One region of the Streptomyces sp. NPDC000878 genome, then DNA from elsewhere that is predicted to be linked to it. Evidence: riboswitches for the same ligand, from Rfam matches in the RefSeq annotation. Region 1 holds a riboswitch; the other holds the start of a gene.

Region 1 (10,081 bases):
AATCTCGGCTCGCGATCCTTTCAAGTACTTGCGCATTCATCATTTTCGGCATGCCGTCGGGCCCGACGAGATTCAGCTCGATCTCCAGGCCCAGGAGATTCTTGGGGCGGTCGAACCGCTTCTCGGCCAGCAGCCGCTCCAGCCCCGTCAGGCACTGCCGGAGCTTGGCGCGGTAGCGCTGGCGATCGGACAGGTCGAACTGCCCCGCCACGACCTTCTCCCCCATCGAAGCGTCCTTCCTCGAATGGGCAGGCCGAAGATCCGGCCACTGATGTCCCGGGTCACGTGGGATGATGCCCACCCAGCGGGATTGATAACGTCCCACGCGCGCCCGTGGCCCGCTACGCTGGCCCATATGACCGGAGGCACATTCGTCCGGCATGGCGCGACAGACTTTGTGCGGACAAACGACTCGACAGTTTCGCGCAGTTGCGAACTCGTGAAAAACGCCGACGACAATTGGCCGACCGCCTCAGGCGCGTATACCGAGGTCACCGCGGTGCGACGGGCCGAGAATCGGTGGAAACACCACGCAACGCCGACCGAATAGACCCTTGTTCTTCACGCGGGAAACGGTTAGACGAAACACAGTCAGAACACGTGTCGTATAAACTCCGCGAACAAGGCAGAGAGTCGGCGCCCAGGTCCTGGGTCCTGCCGTCCAGGTGACGTGCGGCAGGCCGCACCCCCGCCAGCGCATCCGGCCCCCGCCTCTTTGACCCCGAGAGACTTCGAGAGCTGACAGCGCCGTCCGCCCCCGCCCTCGCGCCACCCTGCCTGTCGAATGAGAGGCGTCCCACCATGCCGCTGCATGTCCCCCCGGCTCCCGCGCCAGCACTGCGCACCATCCTCACGGCACTCGGTTCCCCCACCGCGGTCCGCGAGGCACGCACCCCGGCCCTGCGCACCGCCCAGGGACCAGCCACCCCCGAACTCCCCCTGCCCGTGCACGTCCTCGACCGGATCACCCCCGCGGGCACCCCCACCACCCGGCTGACCGGGTGGCGCTTCCTGATCCGCTGCGGCGACCGCGCGGTGGCCGCGGCGGAGACCACACTGACCCCCGACGGCTGGGCCTTCTCGCACTTCTTCGAAGGCCCCTACATCGCCTCCACCGAGCGCGCCCTGCGCCAGGCCGAGACGATGAAGCAGCCCTACCAGGCACGCCTGCTGTCCGTCCCCGAGCTGTACATGCTGACGCTCTGGCTGCACGGCGACATCACCGCCGACGCGGCCGAGGGCCACCCCGCCGCGACCGACCTGCTCGTCCCGCTGGCGCCGGCCCCGCCCGGCATCGCCGCCCACCGTCCGCACCGGGTCGCCGAACTGCTCCCGGTCCTGACCCATCGGGTGACTCCGGCCCCGCTGCTGAGTTCTCCCGCCTGAACGCACACGGCACGGCACTCTCCGTATTCCCGCGTACCCCGCCGCCGAATTCCCGGCAGCGGGGTACGTCGCTCTTTCGCGCGCCAATACGCTCGTACGAGCCATTAAGGGTTTGCGGCCCGTCCGGACTAGCCCTTTCCGGCCCCCAAGAACCACCCGAACGGACAGCCCAGTTGGGCTGAACCGTCCGCCCGGGTGATGCGTCTTGAACCTGTGAGAAGCGGTGCGGCTAAATACCTGCGGATTGACGCCCGTAGAGCAACACTGGTTTCGAACCGACTTTCCCAACGGGGGCGGCCATGAACAGTGCTTCGAGCCGCAGGACAGACACCACAGCCATCTCACACTCCACGACAGAGCGAAAGATCCCATCAATGTGCCAGCACCAGCCACCGTGCCCGACAGCTCACTCCACCGACCGGGAGTCCGCCCGCCTGACGGCGCACCACCCGGAACAGGGATGGAGCCTGCTGTGCAACGGCGTTCTCCTCTTCGAGGACACCGGTGAGCTACTGCCCGACGGCCAGATCATCGCCCCGCACCGCCCGGCGGGCGCCGGACCGGTGATGACGGCCGCCTGACGGCCGCGCACGAAGGGCAGCCTCCGGACGCCAGGAGCGCCTGCCCGAACAGCAGAACAGACAAAGAGGGGCCGGCCCGCAGACATCCACTGCGAACCGGCCCCGACGTGTGTCCGAGGTCGACTACTCCTCGTAGGCGTCCAGCGGCGGGCAGGAACAGACCAGGTTCCGGTCACCGAAGGCCTGGTCGATCCGGCGCACCGGCGGCCAGTACTTGTCGGCCGCCGAGACCCCGGCCGGGAAGACCGCCTCCTCGCGCGTGTAGGCGTGCGTCCACTCCCCGCCGAGCGCGGCGGCGGTGTGCGGCGCGTTCCGCAGCGGGTTGTCGTCGGCCGGCCACTCGCCCGCGCCGACCTTCTCGATCTCGCCGCGAATGGCGATCATCGCCGCGCAGAACCGGTCCAGCTCACCCAGGTCCTCGGACTCGGTCGGCTCGATCATCAGCGTCCCGGCCACCGGGAACGACATCGTCGGCGCGTGGAAGCCGTAGTCGATGAGCCGCTTGGCGATGTCGTCGACGCTCACGCCCGTGGCCTTGCTGATCGGCCGCAGATCGATGATGCACTCGTGCGCGACGAGCCCGCCGGGCCCGGTGTAGAGCACCGGGTAGTGCGGCTCCAGCCGCTTGGCGATGTAGTTGGCGCTCAGCACGGCCACCTGCGTGGCCCGCTTGAGCCCCTCGCCGCCCATCAGCCGGACGTACGCCCACGAGATCGGCAGAATGCCCGCCGAACCCCAGGGCGCCGCCGAGATCGGCCCCACACCCGTCTCGGGCCCGGCCGCGGGCTGCAGGGGGTGGTTGGGGAGATACGGCGCAAGGTGCTCCCGAACACCCACCGGCCCGACTCCGGGACCGCCGCCCCCGTGCGGAATGCAGAACGTCTTGTGCAGATTGAGATGCGAGACATCCCCGCCGAAGTGCCCCGGCTTGGCCAGCCCCACCAGCGCGTTGAGGTTGGCCCCGTCGACGTACACCTGCCCGCCGGCCTCGTGCACCTGCGCGCAGATGTCGGCGACATGCTCCTCGAACACCCCGTGCGTGGACGGGTACGTGATCATCAGCACCGACAGCTCGTCGCGGTACTGCTCGATCTTCGCCCGCAGATCCTCGACGTCGATCTCACCGTCCCCGGCGGTCTTCACGACGACGACCTTCATCCCGGCCATGACGGCACTGGCCGCGTTGGTCCCGTGCGCGGACGACGGAATCAGACAGACCGTCCGCTGCTCGTCCCCGTTGGCGCGGTGGTATCCGCGTACGGCGAGCAACCCGGCCAGCTCGCCCTGCGAACCGGCGTTCGGCTGGAGCGACACCTTGTCGTACCCGGTGACCTCGGCGAGCCGCTCCTCCAGCTCACGGATGAGCGTCAGATAACCCTGCGCCTGCTCGGCGGGCGCGAAGGGGTGCAGCTGGCCGAACTCGGGCCAGGTGACCGGCTCCATCTCGGTGGTCGCGTTGAGCTTCATGGTGCAGGAGCCCAGCGGGATCATGCCCCGGTCGAGCGCGTAGTCACGGTCGGCGAGCCGACGCAGGTAGCGCAGCATCGCGGTCTCGGAGCGGTACTGGTGGAAGACGGGGTGCGTGAGCACGTCGTCGGTACGCAGCAGCGCGCCCGGCAGCGTGTCCTCGGCACCCGCGTCGAGCGCCTCGATGTCGCCCTCGACCCCGAACGCGGTCCATACGGCGCCCAGGTGAGCCCGCGTGGTGGTCTCGTCGCAGGAGACCGACAGCAGGTCGGCGTCGACGAGGTGCACATTGACCCCGTGCTCACGCGCCGCTGCGGCGACCTCGCCGGCCTTCCCGGGCACCCGCACGGTCACCGTGTCGAAGTAGGCCCCGTGGACGACCTCGACACCGCCCGCCGTCAGCCCCGCGGCGAGGATCGTGGCGTACCGGTGGGTGCGCCGGGCGATGGTCCGCAGCCCCTCGGGCCCGTGGTGGACGGCGTACATGCCGGCCATCACGGCCAGCAGCACCTGCGCCGTACAGATGTTGCTGGTGGCCTTCTCCCGGCGGATGTGCTGCTCCCGCGTCTGAAGAGCGAGCCGGTACGCCCTGTGCCCGTCCGCGTCCACGGAGACACCCACGAGCCGCCCGGGCAGACTGCGCGCGAACTGCTCACGTACGGCCATGTATCCGGCGTGCGGCCCGCCGAAGCCCATCGGCACGCCGAACCGCTGGGTCGTCCCGACCGCGATGTCCGCGCCGAGCTCACCGGGCGAGGTGAGCAGCGTCAGGGCCAGCAGATCGGCGGCGACGGTGACGACGGCACCGAGCCCGTGCGCCTGCTCGACGACGGGCTTCAGATCCCGTACGGCACCGGAAGCACCCGGGTACTGAAGCAGCACGCCGTTGATCTCACGCCCGGCGATGTCGTCCGGAATACCGGCGCTCAGGTCGGCAACGACGACCTCGACACCGACCGGCTCGGCCCGCGTCTGAATGACCGCGATGGTCTGCGGCAGGGCGTCCGCGTCGACGAGGAAGAGCCCCTTCTTGTTCTTGCCCATGCGCCGCGACAACGCCATCGCCTCGGCGGCGGCGGTGCCCTCGTCGAGCAGCGAGGCACCCGAGGTGGGCAGCCCGGTGAGGTCGGCGACCATGGTCTGGAAGTTCAGCAGCGCTTCGAGGCGCCCCTGCGAGATCTCCGGCTGGTACGGCGTGTACGCGGTGTACCAGGCCGGGTTCTCCATCACGTTCCGCAGGATCACGGGCGGGGTGAAGGTCCCGTAGTACCCGAGCCCGATCATGGACCCCAGCACCTGGTTCCGGTCGGCCAGCGACCGCAGCTCGGCCAGCACCTCGGCCTCGGTACGGGCGCCCGGCAGGTCCAGCGCGTCGGCGTTCCTGATCACATCCGGGACCGCTGCGGCCGTCAGCTCGTCGAGCGAGCCGTATCCGACCTGCGCGAGCATCTTGGCCCGGTCCTCGCGATCAGGCCCGATGTGGCGCCGCTCGAAGGGCGTGCCCTGTTCGAGTACGGCGAGCGAAGTGCGGTGGACGGTCATGACGGAGGCCTCCTGGTCGTCTGCGACCTTCGAGGGGCACCACGGCACGGGTGCCCGAACGGCCTCCCCCTCTGTCATCTCGACCTGAGAGCTTCACCGGGCTGCCAACGCGCTGACGTCCCGGTTTTCACCGTCGGTGAGAGCGGAGACCATGAACTCCGCCCTGCTTTCCAGAGTGACCTCGTCCGTGCGGTACAGGGGCCTGAGAGATTCCGGGGAGGAGTTGCTCCTTCGGCGCCTCCGAGGTTCCGGAGGACTCTCCCGCACAGGGTCAGCAGCCACTGGCCAGCCTATCAGCGGCTCCACGCACACACCTTCGAGTGGCCACCTTCTCCGAAGTGCTCTTTTGTAGTGCTTACGGATGAGTTGCGACCATACGGAGGGCCCGCCGTGCAGACCGACATCGATCCGCGCCACCTGATCGGCCGCAAGGCCTTCGACCGCAACGGCACCAAGATCGGCACGATCGACGAGGTCTACCTCGACGACGCGACGGGCGTGCCGGAGTGGGCAGCCATACGGACAGGGCTGTTCAGCAGGGACGCCTTCGTACCCCTTGAACCCAGCGAACTGATCGACGGCACGCTGCGCGTCCCCTTCGAGCGGGCCCTGATCAAGGACGCCCCCGACTTCGGCGTGGGCCGCCATCTCTCCCCGGAACAGGAACTCCAGCTCTACCACCACTACGGTCTCGACTTGGCGCCCCCTCCTCCGTTCCCGGACCACGACTTCGGCAAGCTGGCGGGCTCGGACGACTCCTGATCGGGCCCGACACCCTCGGGTCTTCGGGGCCCGGTGGAAACCAACGGCAGCGGATCCGCCGGCTCCAGCGCGGGATCGTCGGTACGGAACGTCCGCACCCGCCCCGGCTGCTCCGCCTCCGGCGTCTCGAACCGCACGGTCACCCGCCCCAGCCCGCTCCCCTGCACCCACCCGTGCCCGAAGTCGCCATGCCGTACGTCGTGCCCCGTGGTCCAGTGCCGCTCGGCAGGCGCCTCCTGGTCCTCCACGGCCTCGTGCTCCGCCTCCTCCACCAGCTCAAGGGCCGCCAGCTCCCCGGCGGCCTGGGCGAACAGATCCTCCTGCGTGAAGTCGGCGAGGCCGCTCACCCCGACCCCGAGCAGTCGCACGCCACCTGTCGTGTCCACCGACTCCAGTAGCCGGGCCGCCGCCTCCCGCACCACCCCGGGGTCGTCCGTGGGCCCCCGGAGGGTCTCGGACCGGGTCAGCGTGGAGAAGTCGTACCGCCGCACCTTCAGGACGATGGTCCGCCCGGACAGCCCGGCACCGCGCAGCCGCCGCACACACCGGTCCGCGAGCCGCTGCACTTCCGTCCCCACCCGGACCCGGTCGTGGATGTCCACGTCGTACGTGTCCTCGACCGACACGGACTTGGTCTCCCGCTCGGCCACCACGGGCCGCTCGTCGTGCGCCAGCGCCATCGCGTACAGCCCGTGCCCGTGGGCCTTCCCCAGCAGCCGTACGAGTTCGTCCTCGCCCGCCTCGGCCAGCTCGTCGACCGTACTGATCCCGGCCCGCCGCAGATGGTCGCCCGTCGTCGGCCCGACCCCGGGCAGGATCCGCACCGACATGGGACCGAGCAGCGCCCGCTCGGTCCCGGGCTCGATCAGCACCAGCCCGTCCGGCTTGGCCTGCTCCGAGGCGATCTTCGCGAGCATCTTGGAGGCGGCGAGGCCCACCGACCCGGTGAGTCCCGTGACGGCCCGTATGTCAGTGCGCAGCTTCGCCCCCGCCAGCCGCGCCGACGCCTCGTCCCAGGCCGCTTCCCCGGCCTCCAGATCCACGAACGCCTCGTCCAGGCTGAGCGGCTCCACCAGCGGTGACAGCGCCCGCAGCAGCGCCATGACCTGCTCGCTGATCGACCGGTAGAACCCGAACCTCGGCACGAGATACGCGGCGTTCGGCGCGAGTCGCCGCGCCTGGGCCATTGGCATCGCGGAGTGGACCCCGAACACCCGCGCCTCGTACGAACAGGTCGCGACCACCCCGCGCGGCCCCAGCCCGCCCACGACCACGGCCTTCCCGCGCAGACTCGGCTTGGACGCCTGCTCCGCCGAGGCGAAGAAGGCATCCATGTCGAGATGCAGGATCGTGGGCGCGTTTCTCACATGTCCGATGCTGCCCTACGCCACTGACAATGCCCCGGAACACCGAGGCAGGGGCGGTCAGACCGCCCGGTTGCGCCGCCGCGCCAACTCGTCCGCGGGGTTGTGCCCGACAAGCGTCTCGCCGGTGTCGACGCGCTCCCCATGCAGCTGCGAGAGAGCGCTTTCCACGTCCCGCCACACCACACCGACGGCGATACCGAAGATGCCCTGCCCGCCCTGGAGCAGCGCGTGCACCTCGTCGGGGGAAGTGCACTCGTAGACGGTCGCGCCGTCGCTCATCAGCGTCAGGCGCTCCAGATCCCGGAACTCGCACGCCCTCAGGTGCTGGACCGCCGTACGGATGTTCTGCAACGAGACACCGGTGTCGAGAAAGCGCTTCACGATCTTCAGGACGACAACGTCCCGGAAGCTGTAGAGCCGCTGCGTCCCCGACCCATGAGCGGGCCGCACACTCGGCTCGACCAGCCCGGTGCGCGCCCAGTAGTCCAACTGGCGGTAAGTGATGCCGGCCGCCGCACACGCCGTCGGACCGCGGTAGCCGATCTCCTCGGACGCCATGGATGTCGCCCCTCCGCCGCCTGCTACAGCCGTCGGCCGCGGCGGAACGTGATCGGCCGCGCTGCCGTGATGGGGGTCCCCCCAGCTCGAGCGTAGCCGAGAGCCTGGGGGAGGGTACGGGCCGCTCTCCCCCAGACCGCGTCCGGGGGCACCCCCAGCCGTACCGTCGCCGCTGCTTCTCACGCCGACCTCCGTCCTTGACCTGCCTTCTCGACGGTAGGCAGTCACCAGGGGCGCGTCAACGATCGCCACACTCGGCACGCCGAGTGATAATCACCCTAGGAGTGGTTTCCCGCACCCCACCGCGGGGAAAGGCTAGCCGAATGCGCTCCGCAAGGGCCGCACGACGCTCTCACACGCCGCTGGCAATTGCCATCATCCGTGACGTCGCCGGGCAAAAGGACAGGCTCCACCGACCACCAGGTCCGTGGAGCCGCCCGAGCCTCGTCAGCCGTCGCCGTCAGGGCTCACTGACTGTTGGTCCCGAAGTCCTCGGGAGAGATCTGGTCGAGGAACTCGCGGAACTTCTCCACCTCGTCCTCCTGCTCGTCCGGGATCGCGATCCCGGCGTCGTCGAGCACTCCGTCGCTGCCGTAGATCGGCGTCCCGGTGCGCAGCGCCAGCGCTATGGCGTCGGACGGGCGGGCACTCACTTCAACCCCACTGGCGAACACCAGCTCCGCGTAGAAGACACCCTCGCGCAGGTCCGTGATGCGCACTTCGGTGAGCTCCTGGCCGACGGCCTCCAGCACGTCCTTGAACAGGTCGTGCGTCAGCGGTCGTGCGGGGGCCATGCCCTGCTGGGCGAAGGCGATCGCCGTCGCCTCCCCCGGTCCGATCCAGATGGGGAGGTAGCGGTCGCCTCCCACTTCCCGCAGAAGCACGATCGGTTGGTTGGAGGGCATTTCGACCCGGACACCTACGACATCGAGCTCGTTCACACAGCAACCCTAGGCCGTGCCCGGGACGTTTGGGTAGTCGGGCACGGAACGGGTGGCCGATCCGCCCTCCGGCTTGCCCTTTCCGCTCAGGGCTGCCGCACTCCCAGTGCGATCCGCACCAGGGCCGCGTGCAGCTTCACCGTGAGCCCCGCCAGTTCCTTGCTTCGGGCCTCCGCGAGAGCCCTGGTCTGCGGATTGCGGTGGAGCCTGAGCGGGGCCACCACCTGGTCGACCAGGCCGGCCTCACGGTCGGCGGCGGCCTTCATCACCCGCAGATGGCGTGGCTCGATCCCGAACCGCCCCAGCTCGGCGACGAGCGCGGCGACGGTGACCGTCTCCGCGTCGTACGCCCCGTCGGGCAGCGGCACGACCAGCCCGTACGACTGCCACTCCTCGAGTTCCTCGTCGCCGATCCCGGCGGCGGCGAGCAGCTCCGCCCGGCCGATCCGGACGGCTGTGGGCCCCTCGGGCTCCAGGCTCGGCTCACCGTCCCGCTGACGGCCCACGGTGGGGAGCGATACGGCCTCCCCGCGCTCCATGGCGTCCAGGTACTCCCTGATCACCTTGAGGGGCAGATAGTGGTCCCGCTGCATTCTCAGGACATGGCCGAGGCGCTCGACGTCCTCCGGGCTGAACTTGCGGTACCCCGAAGGGGTCCGCTGCGGCTCGATGAGCCCCTCCGACTCCAGGAAACGGATCTTGGAGATGGTGACTTCGGGGAACTCGTCGCGCAGCGCGTTCAGCACTGTGCCGATGCTCATCAGCCCACTGTCCGCGGCGGCGATGCCGTGGCCGGCACCGCCGCTCGGTGTTTGAAGCATGGACCTTCCCTGGGGTCCCTCCGGACTCGGTCCGGAGGAGGGTCAGTAGCCCCGCTGGCTCGCGTAGAACACCAGCCGGTACTTGCCGATCTGCACCTCGTCACCGTTCGACAGGGCGACAGAGTCGATCCGCTCTCGGTTGACGTACGTGCCGTTGAGGCTGCCCACATCGGAGACCGTGAACATGCCGTCCTGGCCTCGGCGGAACTCCACGTGCCGACGGGACACGGTCACGTCGTCCAGGAAGATGTCGCTCTGCGGATGACGCCCGGCCGTGGTCAGCTCGCCGTCCAGGAGGAAGCGGCTGCCCGAGTTCGGGCCGCGGCGCACCACCAGAAGCGCCGACCCGAGCGGCAGCGCGTCCACTGCGGCCTGCGCCTCGGGCGAGAGCATCGGCATCTGCGTCTGCCCGGTGACCTCGGCGTCGTACGCCTCGATACCGGAGATGGAGATCGTGGACGTCGTCTCCGACGGACGCTCGGGGGTGGCCCCGGCTCGCAGCGGCGCACCGCAGTTGGAGCAGAAGCGGCTGTTCTCCGCGTTGCGGTTACCGCACCTCGTACACACCAGGGCCGACATCGACGGATCCTCCTGCCGCGGCTGCCCCGCCGGGGCATTGGACGCATAGGGGTCGGAGGAAAACTCTCCACCCGTAC
Region 2 (10,081 bases), on a different contig from region 1:
CCGCGACCTTGAAGGAGACGGCCTTCGCCGCGATGACGTGCTCCAGGGGGCCGCCCTGGAAGCCCGGGAAGACCGACGAGTTCAGCTTCTTCGCGAACTCCTGCTTCGCCAGGATGATCCCGCCGCGCGGGCCGCCCAGCGTCTTGTGGGTCGTCGAGGTGACGACATCGGCGTACGGCACCGGGTTCGGGTGCAGGCCCGCCGCCACCAGACCGGCGAAGTGCGCCATGTCGACCCAGAGGTACGCGCCCACCTCGTCCGCGATGCGGCGGAACTCCGCGAAGTCCAGCTGACGCGGGTACGCCGACCAGCCCGCGATGATCACCTTCGGGCGGTGCTCCTTGGCGAGCTGCTCCAGCTCGGCCATGTCGACAAGACCGGCCTCGTCCACGTGGTAGGCGACCACATTGAACTGCTTGCCGGAGAAGTTCAGCCGCATCCCGTGGGTGAGGTGGCCGCCGTGCGCCAGGTCCAGGCCGAGGATGGTGTCGCCGGGCTGGGCCAGCGCGAACAGCGCGGCCTGGTTGGCGGAGGCGCCCGAGTGCGGCTGGACGTTGGCGTACTCGGCGCCGAACAGCTCCTTGACCCGGTCGATCGCGATCTGCTCGGCGACGTCGACGTGCTCGCAGCCGCCGTAGTAGCGGCGGCCGGGGTAACCCTCGGCGTACTTGTTGGTGAGGACCGAGCCCTGGGCCTCCATGACCGCGACCGGAGCGAAGTTCTCCGAGGCGATCATCTCCAGGGTGGACTGCTGACGGTGCAGCTCGGCGTCGACGGCGGCGGCGACGTCCGGGTCCAGCTCGTGCAGGGGAGTGTTCAGAAGCGACATGGGTCAGTTACGTCCTTACGCCTGGGGGCTCAGCTGCCGGAGAACGCGGTGTACTCGTCCGCGGAGAGCAGGTCGCCCGGCTCCTCCGCGACGCGCACCTTGAAGAGCCAGCCGCCCTCGAAGGGGGCGGAGTTCACCAACGACGGGTCGTTGGAGACGTCCTCGTTGACCTCGGTGACCTCACCGGAGACCGGGGAGTACAGGTCGCTGACGGACTTGGTCGACTCCAGCTCACCGCAGGTCTCGCCCGCGGTCACCGTGGCACCTACCTCGGGAAGCTGGACGTACACGACATCGCCGAGCGCGTTGGCCGCGTGCTCGGTGATACCGACCGTCGAGACGCCGTCCTCGGCGCCCGACAGCCACTCGTGCTCCTTGCTGTAGCGCAGCTGCTGGGGGTTGCTCATGGCCTGAATTCTCCTGTATGCGGGGGACTGGTCATGCATGGGGTACTACAGGGGCTGTCCATGAGCGGTCAGGACACGGCCTGCTCATGACGACGGAGCGACAAAAAACCCGGCTTACTTCTGACGCTTGTAGAACGGCAGCGCCACGACCTCGTACGGCTCGTGGCTGCCCCGGATGTCCACGCCCACGCCCGCTGTGCCCGGCGCCGCGTGCGTGGCGTCGACGTACGCCATCGCGATCGGCTTGCCGAGGGTGGGGGAGGGGGCGCCCGAGGTGACCTCGCCGATCACCCGGCCGTCGGCGACGACCTCGTACCCCGCGCGTGGGACGCGACGGCCCTCTGCGACCAGGCCGACGAGGACCCGCGGCGGCTCGTACGAGGCGCGCTCGGCGGCCTCGCGCAGAGCCGCGCGGCCCACGAAGTCGCCCGCCTTCTCGAACTTGACGACCCGGCCGAGCCCGGCGTCGAAGGGGGTCAGGGAGGTCGTCAGCTCGTGCCCGTACAGCGGCATGCCCGCCTCCAGGCGGAGCGTGTCCCGGCAGGACAGACCGCAGGGGACGAGCCCGACGGGCGCACCCGCGTCGGTCAGCGCCTGCCACACCTTCTCGGCGTCGCCCGGCGACACGAACAGCTCGAAGCCGTCCTCGCCGGTGTATCCGGTGCGCGCGATGAGGGCGGGGACACCGGCGACCGTGCCGGGCAGGCCCGCGTAGTACTTCAGGCCGTCGAGATCGGCGTCGGTGAGGGAGGCGAGGATGCCGGGGGACTCCGGGCCCTGCACGGCGATCAGCGCGTAGGCGTCCCGGTCGTCGCGGACCACCGCGTCGAAGCTGTCGGACCGCTCCAGCAGAGCATCGAGCACGATCTGCGCGTTGCCGGCGTTGGCCACCACCAGGTATTCGGTCTCGGCCAGGCGGTAGACGATCAGGTCGTCCAGGATGCCGCCGTCGGCCCGGCAGATCATGGTGTAGCGGGCGCGGCCGACGGCGACGGACCCGATGTTCCCGACGAGGGCGTAGTCGAGGAGCGCGGCGGCCTCCGGCCCCGTCACGGTGATCTCGCCCATGTGGGAGAGGTCGAAGAGACCGGCCCGGGTACGCACCGCGACATGCTCGTCGCGCTCGGAGCCGTACCGCAGGGGCATGTCCCAGCCGGCGAAGTCGGTCATCGTCGCGCCGAGCGCGCGATGCAGGGCATCGAGCGCGGTCGTACGCGGAACGGGGCTACTGCTCATCGGTTGTGCTCCCAGGGCATGACGGCGAGGTCGTTCCTCCCCATCTGTCATCGGAACCTGAGAGGTTCGCCATGAAGGACATGGCTTGCACCGTGGGTGGAGCCGCTGGTCACAGGACCGGCAGCCCGCTTTTCAGATGTGCCTCGCCCGCGCGGTACGGGGCCTGAGAGATTCAAGGGAGGGACTTGCTCCTTCGGCGCCCGGCCACCCGTAGGTGTCCGGAACTCTCCCGCGCGGATTCAAGCGGCCGGTATGCAGTTGGCGGGCACATCATCGCACGCATTCCTTCGGCACGGCAGGGGGACCCTTCACAGAGGAGGCACAGTCATGCCACAGGCGCACATATGGCCCTGTAGCAGGCCTGTTGCAGTAAGCGGACCCAAACGAGAGACACCGCGTATTACCTTCTCTTTACACTCGACGGGGACGGTACTTCCCGACCCCATGGGAGGACGATCACGGTGAACAGGACCACGGCGTACGCGACGACCTCAGCCCTCGCACTGACCGACGCGCTGCCCGCGCAGCCGGCCGCCCCCGCCCGGGAGGCCTGCGCCCCGCGCCCGGCACCCGTGATCCGCGATCTGCGGGAGCGCTCGGGCCACAGCCCGCACGGCCTCACCTTCGGCGCCCGCGACCTCGTCGTGGTCACCGGCCTGCCAGGCAGCGGCAAGTCCACGCTGATGCGCCGGGCGGTGCGCGGCCCCGGCATCGACTCCCAGAACACCCGCGACCGCTGGGACGCCCGTACGCCCGCCTTCCTCCCCTACGCCGTCTACCGCCCCCTCGTCCGCCTCGCCCACTACGCCGGACTGCGCCGCGCCCTGCGCTCCGGCGCCGGGGTCGTCGTGCACGACTGCGGTACGCAGGCCTGGGTGCGCGGCTGGCTGGCCCGCGAGGCCCGCCGCCGGGGCGGCACCCTCCACCTGCTCCTCCTCGACGTCACCCCCGGCGAGGCCCTGGAGGGCCAGCGCGAGCGCGGCCGGGGCGTCTCGCGGTACGCGTTCCTGCGCCACCGCCAGGCCGCCTCGCGGCTGCTGCGCTCGGTGGAGAAGGGGAACCTGCCGGAGGGCTGCGGCTCGGCGGTCCTGATCGACCGGGACGCGGCGGACACCCTGCGCAGGATCGACTTCGCGGACTGACCGACGTCGTCGCCGGGGCCGGTTAGGGTTTTGCCCATTAAGGGACTCAAGGCAGCGGTTCACAGCAGGCGGTAGGCAGCAGATGGACATCCCGGCGGACTTCCCCCCGGACTTTCCCGGGGGTTTCCCCGCACAGGCGCACCCCCACTCGCACGGCGGGTGGCCCGGCAACGAGCTGGAGGAGGTGCTCTCGGCGTCCCTCGGCGTCCCCGGCGCGGGCGCCCGGATCGTCGAGGTCCTCGGCCGCAGCTTCGTCTGGGTCCCCCTCCCGTCCGGCGGCGGCCCCCACTCCGGCCCCCTCGACCTGCCCACGATGGACATCGGAGGCCAGGCGTACGTACCGGTCTTCAGCTCGGAGGAACAGTTCCGGCAGGTCGTCGGCGGCCACATGGCGTACACCGTGGCCCCCGCCGTCGAGTTCGCCCGGGGCCTCCCGCCCCAGGTCGGCATCGCCATGAACCCGGACGGCGTGGTCGGCGTCCCGCTGCCCCCGCCGGCCGTCGCCGAACTCTGCCGCTCCGGCCGCACCGTCCTCGACGGCGCCGCCGGCGGCGGACGGGTCCGCCTCTACGAGCCCGACTGGCAGGAGGACCCGGTCGACTTCCTCACCGCCACGGCAGCGGAGTTCGCCGGCACGGGCGTCGTCCGCACGGCCCGCCGCTGCCTCGCGACCATCGAGACGTCCGCCCCCGTCATGTTCATCGGCGTCGAACTCTCCCCCTGGGACCCGGTGGCCCGCACCATCCCCATGGACGCGGTAGGAAGAGCCCTGGGCCAAGTGGGCTCCCCCTGGCCGGTGAACCTCCTCTTCCTGGACGCGGCCCAGGACCCGGTGACCGACTGGCTGAGGGAGCGAGTCCGCCCCTTCTATCAGCACGGTTACTGATGAACTTGCCCCAGGGGCAACCCCCTAGGGGCGCGGGGAACTGCGCGACCAGCCACGATGGTCCGCAGCCGCCGAAAATCAGCAAGTCACGAGTTCTTGGGCGCCTTCCACAGACCGTGTCTGTCAGCGGCGCCGATTAAGCTAAGAAACGCACAACTCGGTAGGGGTAAACGAAGGGGCGGTAATGGTGAGCGCGTCGGGCACGGCCGCGGCCGGTCAGGTCGAGCACATGCTGCGCCAAGTCACGCCCGGGCGCTACGACGCCTACGAGGCACTCCTGCGCGCCCTCGCGACCCCGTCCTCCGGCCAGATCTGGATGCTGCTCTGGCACGGCCAGGCCGGCTCCCCGGACGCCCAGTACGGAAACATGCAGGTCGAGGGGTACGGCTACGCCCCCTGCGTGACCTCCGCCCAGGAGCTGTCGGTCAGCGGCTGGAACAGGTCGTACGAGGTGGTCGACGGCCTCGACGTGGCCCGCACCCTCTACCCGGACCAGTACGGCCTCTGGCTCAACCCGCACTCCCCGGGCGGCGGCGTCGGCATCCCCTGGCTCGATCTGCGCCGCATCGCGGCGGGCCTGGAACGCCAGCCCGCAGGGCCTCTGCGCCTCGCCGAACCCGGCATCGAGATCCCGCAGTTCTACGCCCTCCTCTCGCAGAACGCCCACCGCACCCCGGCGGTCCGCTCGCTGCGCCGCGCCTGGGTGCAGCCGGCGCTCGGGGCGCCGTATCTCGCCATCGGCCTCGATGTGTACGACACCTCGCCACCGGCCGTGGACTCGGTGCGCGCGATGATGCAGCAGTCGATAGGGGCGGTCCCCGACGGGCTGCCGGTGTCGACGGTCGCGATGTCGGACGAGCAGGATCCGGTCGTGATGTGGCTCCGCGCGAACGCCCGCCCGTTCTACGACCGCGAGGCCCACGCGATCGCCGCCCCGCCCCAGGCGCCCCAGGCTCCGGCCGCGGGGTACGGGTATCCGCCCGCCCGCGGTCGTTACTGAGCGGATCATCACGCGGACGGCCGAACCCGCGCGCCACGGTCTTCGCGCGTAGATCGCGGCGGATCGTCGCGATAGTATCCATATGCCCTTTCTGTCTCAACTGCCCCGCGTCCGGCGGCCGTTACCCGCTGTTCGGATAACGGAATCCCCAGGACAGCATCACGGTTGCGCATACTTTCGCCGACAGACCTTCCGCGTGATCGCCGAATCGCTGAAGACTCGCCTGTCAGACGATGGGGGCGTCGGTCCGAGTGGCCGACAGCGCATGGTTAAGTCGACTAATCAGCACAGACTGTCAAGCAGGACAAGCAAGATCGGCCGGTACACCGGCGAGCAAGTGAATCAAGCCGCGGACACGCGGCAGGCGTAGGCCGGTCACCACCGGCGAGAGGGGTCGGGTCACTGTGACCGCACCGATCGAGACCACCGCAGCGGCAGCCGAGGCACAGCCGGAGGCTGTGCTCGCCGGTGCCGGTAAGGGGCAGATCGAGGGCCGTTCCCTGGGGCAGATCGCCTGGTCCCGCTTCAAGCGGGACAAGGTGGCGGTCGCCGGCGGTGTGATCGTCATCCTGCTGGTGCTGATCGCGATCCTCTCGCGGCCCATCCAGGCGCTGTTCGGCCTCGACCCCAACGCCTTCAACCAGGACCTGATCGACCCCAACACCTCCCTCCCCAAGAGTGACTTCGGCGGCATGAGCTGGGACCACCCGCTCGGTGTCGAACCGAAGTTCGGGCGCGACATCGCCACCCGCATCCTGGAGGGCTCCTGGGTCTCGCTGGTCGTCGCGTTCGGCGCCACGATCCTGTCCAACGTGATCGGCACGATCCTCGGCGTCGTCGCCGGCTACTACGGCGGCCGGGTCGACACGATCATCAGCCGGCTGATGGACACCTTCCTCGCCTTCCCCCTGCTGCTCTTCGCCATCGCCATCTCCGCCACGCTCCAGGGCGGCGCGTTCGGCCTCGAAGGGCTGCCGCTCCACATCAGCGTGCTGATCTTCGTCATCGGCTTCTTCAACTGGCCCTACCTGGGACGCATTGTCCGCGGCCAGACGCTGGCCCTGCGTGAGCGCGAGTTCGTGGACGCCTCCCGGGGCATGGGCGCCAAGGGGCCGTACATCCTCTTCCGGGAGCTGCTGCCGAACCTGGTCGGCCCGATCATCGTCTACTCGACGCTGCTCATCCCGACCAACATCCTCTTCGAGGCCTCCCTCAGCTTCCTCGGCGTCGGCATCCAGCCCCCGCAGGCTTCCTGGGGCGGAATGCTCAACCAGGCGGTCGTCTACTACCAGGTCGACCCGCAGTTCATGATCGTGCCCGGCCTTGCCATCTTCGTGACCGTCCTGGCGTTCAACCTGCTCGGCGACGGTCTCCGGGACGCTCTCGACCCGCGCAGCCGCTGATGCGGCCGCAACGGGAGTTCAGCAAGTTTCCAACAATGGAGGAGAAGCAGACCATCATGCGAAGGTCAGGGCTGGCCGCGGTTGCGGCAATCGGAACTGTGAGCCTGCTGCTCGCAGGCTGCAGCAAAGCCGAAGACGATTCGACGGACGGCACCAAGGCGGCTGGGGCCAACGCAGCGACCAAGGACGTCGTCAACGCCTCCACCCAGAAGGGGGGCACGGTCACCTACGAGTACTCCGATGTCCCGGACTCCTTCGACCCCGGCAACACGTACTACGCGTACATGTACAACTTCAGCAGGCTGTACGCCCGCCCGCTGATGACCTTCAAGCCCGCTGCGGGCGACAAGGGCAACGAGCTGGTCCCGGACCTCGCCGCGAGCGCCGGTGTGCCGAGCGACGGCGGCAAGACCTGGACGTACAAGCTCCGTTCGGGGCTGAAGTACCAGGACGGCACCGCGATCACCTCGAAGGACGTCAAGTACGCCGTCGAGCGCTCCAACTTCGCGCGTGACGTGCTCTCCCTCGGCCCGAACTACTTCCAGCAGTTCCTGGAGGGCGGCGACAAGTACAAGGGTCCGTACAAGGACAAGAGCGCCGAGGGTCTGGCGTCCATCGAGACGCCGGACGACACCACGATCGCGTTCAAGCTCAACCGGCCCTTCCAGGAGTTCGACTACCTGGTCGCGACGCCGCAGACGGCTCCGGTGCCCCAGGCCAAGGACAAGGGCATCGACTACGTCAAGAGCATCGTGTCCTCGGGCTCGTACCAGTTCCAGAGCTACGACGAGGGCAAGCAGGTCGTCCTCGTCCGCAACAAGAACTGGGACGCCGCGACCGACCCGCTGCGCAAGCAGTACCCGGACAAGATCGTGGTCAACCTGAAGGTCAACGCGGAGACCATCGACCAGGACGTCCAGGCCGGCAACGCGATCGACCTGGGTGGTACGGGTGTCCAGGCCGCGACCCAGGCGGATGTCGTCAACAACGCCGACAAGAAGGCCAGCACCGACAACAGCTACGGTGGCCGTCTCGTCTACCTGGCGATCAACACCAAGCTGAAGCCGTTCGACAACGTCGAGTGCCGCAAGGCCGTGCAGTACGCGATCGACAAGGTCTCGGTGCAGACCGCCGAGGGCGGCCCGATCCGCGGTGACATCGCCACGACCGTCCTCCCGCCGGACATCCCGGGCTACGAGAAGGCGGACGTCTACGCCACCGACGGCAACAAGGGCGACCCGGCCAAGGCCAAGGAGCACCTGACGGCCTGCGGCCAGACCACGATCAACACCAGCATCACCGCGCGCAGCGACCGTCCGGCGGAGATCGACGCGGCCACCGCGATCATCAACTCGCTGAAGGCCGCCGGCATCAACGCCACGATGAAGCAGTTCCCGTCGGGCAAGTACTTCACCGACTACGCGGGTGTCCCGAAGTGGGACGCGGACAACAACGTCGGTCTGATGATGATGCAGTGGGGTTCCGACTGGCCGTCCGGCTACGGCTTCCTGCAGCAGATCCTGCACGGTGACGCCATCGGCGCCTCGGGCAACACCAACCTCTCGCAGTTCGACAACAAGGACGTCAACGAGCTGCTGGAGAAGGCGATCGGCACGGAGGACAAGGCAGCGCGCGACGCCATGTACACCGAGGTCGACAAGAAGACGATGGACGAGGCTGCCCTTGTCCCGCTGACCTACTTCAAGGTCCTGCTGTACCGCCCGGCCAACTTCACCAACCTGGTGTCCACGGCGGCCTTCAGCGGTCAGTACGACTACCTCAACATCGGCACGACCAAGAAGTAGCCCCGGAAGGCAGGTGAAGGCATTGGTGCCCGCGGGCTTCGCAGCCCGCGGGCACCAGGCCGATCCCCGTGATCTCGTACATCCTCCGTCGGACGTTCGCGGCAGTGATCCTGCTGCTGGTCGTCACCGCGGTGACCTTCGCCATCTTCTTCCTGCTGCCACGGTTCGCCGGCCAGACCGCCGACCAGCTGGCCCAGCAGTACATCGGGAAGAGCCCGTCGGCGGCGGACATCGCCGCGGTCAAGAGCAACCTCGGTCTGGACGACCCCCTTTATCTCCAGTACTGGCACTTCATCAAGGGGATCGTGTCCGGTGCCACCTATGACCTGGGGCCCACCACGGTGCACTGCAACGCGCCGTGCTTCGGCTACTCCTTCAAGACCCATGTCGAGGTCTGGCCGCAGCTGACCTCCCGCCTTCCGGTGACGATCTCGCTCGCCGCCGGTGCGGCCGTGATGTGGCTGGTGTCCGGTGTGACGATCGGTGTCATCTCGGCCCTGAAGCCGGGATCGTTCTTCGACCGGTCCTTCATGGGCATCGCCCTCGCCGGTGTCTCGCTGCCCATGTTCTTCACGGGCAACCTGGCACTGCTGCTCTTCACCTATCAGTGGCCGATCTTCGGCAGAACGTACGTTCCCTTCACCGAGAATCCGGCCCAGTGGGCCAACACACTGTTCCCGGCGTGGTGTTCGCTCGCCCTGCTCTACTCCGCCATCTACGCGCGGCTCACCCGCTCGGGGATGCTGGAGACGATGAACGAGGACTTCATCCGCACGGCCCGCGCCAAGGGCCTGCGGGAGCGCAAGGTCGTCGTCCGGCACGGTCTGCGGGCCGCGCTGACACCCATCATCACCGTGTTCGGCATGGACCTCGGCCTGCTGCTCGGCGGCGCGCTGATCACCGAGACGGTGTTCTCGCTGCACGGTGTCGGCGAGTACGCGGTGCAGGGCATCAAGGACAACGACCTGCCGCCGATCCTCGGCGTCACCCTGCTCGCCGCTCTCTTCGTCGTTGTCGCAAATCTTCTGGTGGACCTGCTCTACGCGGCCGCCGACCCGCGGGTGAGGCTCTCGTGACCGAACTGTCCAAGACCGGCGCCGCGGTGGGCGAACCCTCGCCCTCGAACGCGCCCACCGCGTTCCTCGAAGTCCGCGACCTCAAGGTGCACTTCCCGACCGACGACGGCCTGGTCAAGTCCGTCGACGGACTCAGCTTCCAGCTGGAGAAGGGCAAGACCCTCTCCATCGTGGGCGAGTCCGGCTCGGGCAAGTCCGTCACCTCGCTCGCGATCATGGGCCTGCACCGGCTCGGCGCCCGTGGCAAGAACGTCCAGATGTCCGGCGAGATCTGGCTCGACGGCAAGGAACTCGTCG

Evidence for each region. A riboswitch is a leader RNA that binds a small molecule or an ion and turns the genes downstream of it on or off. The one in region 1 is predicted to bind glycine.
Region 2: another riboswitch for glycine. It lies ahead of gcvT (glycine cleavage system aminomethyltransferase GcvT); the one in region 1 lies ahead of gcvP (aminomethyl-transferring glycine dehydrogenase).

The regions. Positions count from the first base shown of each region.
Region 1 is NZ_JBSFMT010000114.1:6,087-16,167, reverse strand. Features, by position in the region: gene ACWDR4_RS47145 (glutamate--cysteine ligase) at 1-226, opposite strand, end outside; gene ACWDR4_RS47140 (hypothetical protein) at 802-1,386, shown strand; gene ACWDR4_RS47135 (DUF5999 family protein) at 1,761-1,967, shown strand; gene gcvP (aminomethyl-transferring glycine dehydrogenase) at 2,091-4,976, opposite strand; glycine riboswitch at 5,157-5,250, opposite strand; gene ACWDR4_RS47125 (PRC-barrel domain-containing protein) at 5,367-5,738, shown strand; gene ACWDR4_RS47120 (DNA polymerase IV) at 5,660-7,105, opposite strand; gene ACWDR4_RS47115 (MerR family transcriptional regulator) at 7,163-7,846, opposite strand; gene ACWDR4_RS47110 (bifunctional nuclease family protein) at 8,131-8,604, opposite strand; gene ftsR (transcriptional regulator FtsR) at 8,691-9,425, opposite strand; gene ACWDR4_RS47100 (FHA domain-containing protein) at 9,468-10,081, opposite strand, start outside.
Region 2 is NZ_JBSFMT010000025.1:60,393-70,473, forward strand. Features, by position in the region: gene glyA (serine hydroxymethyltransferase) at 1-829, opposite strand, end outside; gene gcvH (glycine cleavage system protein GcvH) at 859-1,236, opposite strand; gene gcvT (glycine cleavage system aminomethyltransferase GcvT) at 1,351-2,472, opposite strand; glycine riboswitch at 2,507-2,614, opposite strand; glycine riboswitch at 2,615-2,714, opposite strand; gene ACWDR4_RS22825 (AAA family ATPase) at 2,928-3,614, shown strand; gene ACWDR4_RS22830 (enhanced serine sensitivity protein SseB) at 3,697-4,500, shown strand; gene ACWDR4_RS22835 (enhanced serine sensitivity protein SseB C-terminal domain-containing protein) at 4,688-5,500, shown strand; gene ACWDR4_RS22840 (ABC transporter permease) at 5,905-6,903, shown strand; gene ACWDR4_RS22845 (ABC transporter substrate-binding protein) at 6,960-8,708, shown strand; gene ACWDR4_RS22850 (ABC transporter permease) at 8,777-9,784, shown strand; gene ACWDR4_RS22855 (ABC transporter ATP-binding protein) at 9,781-10,081, shown strand, end outside.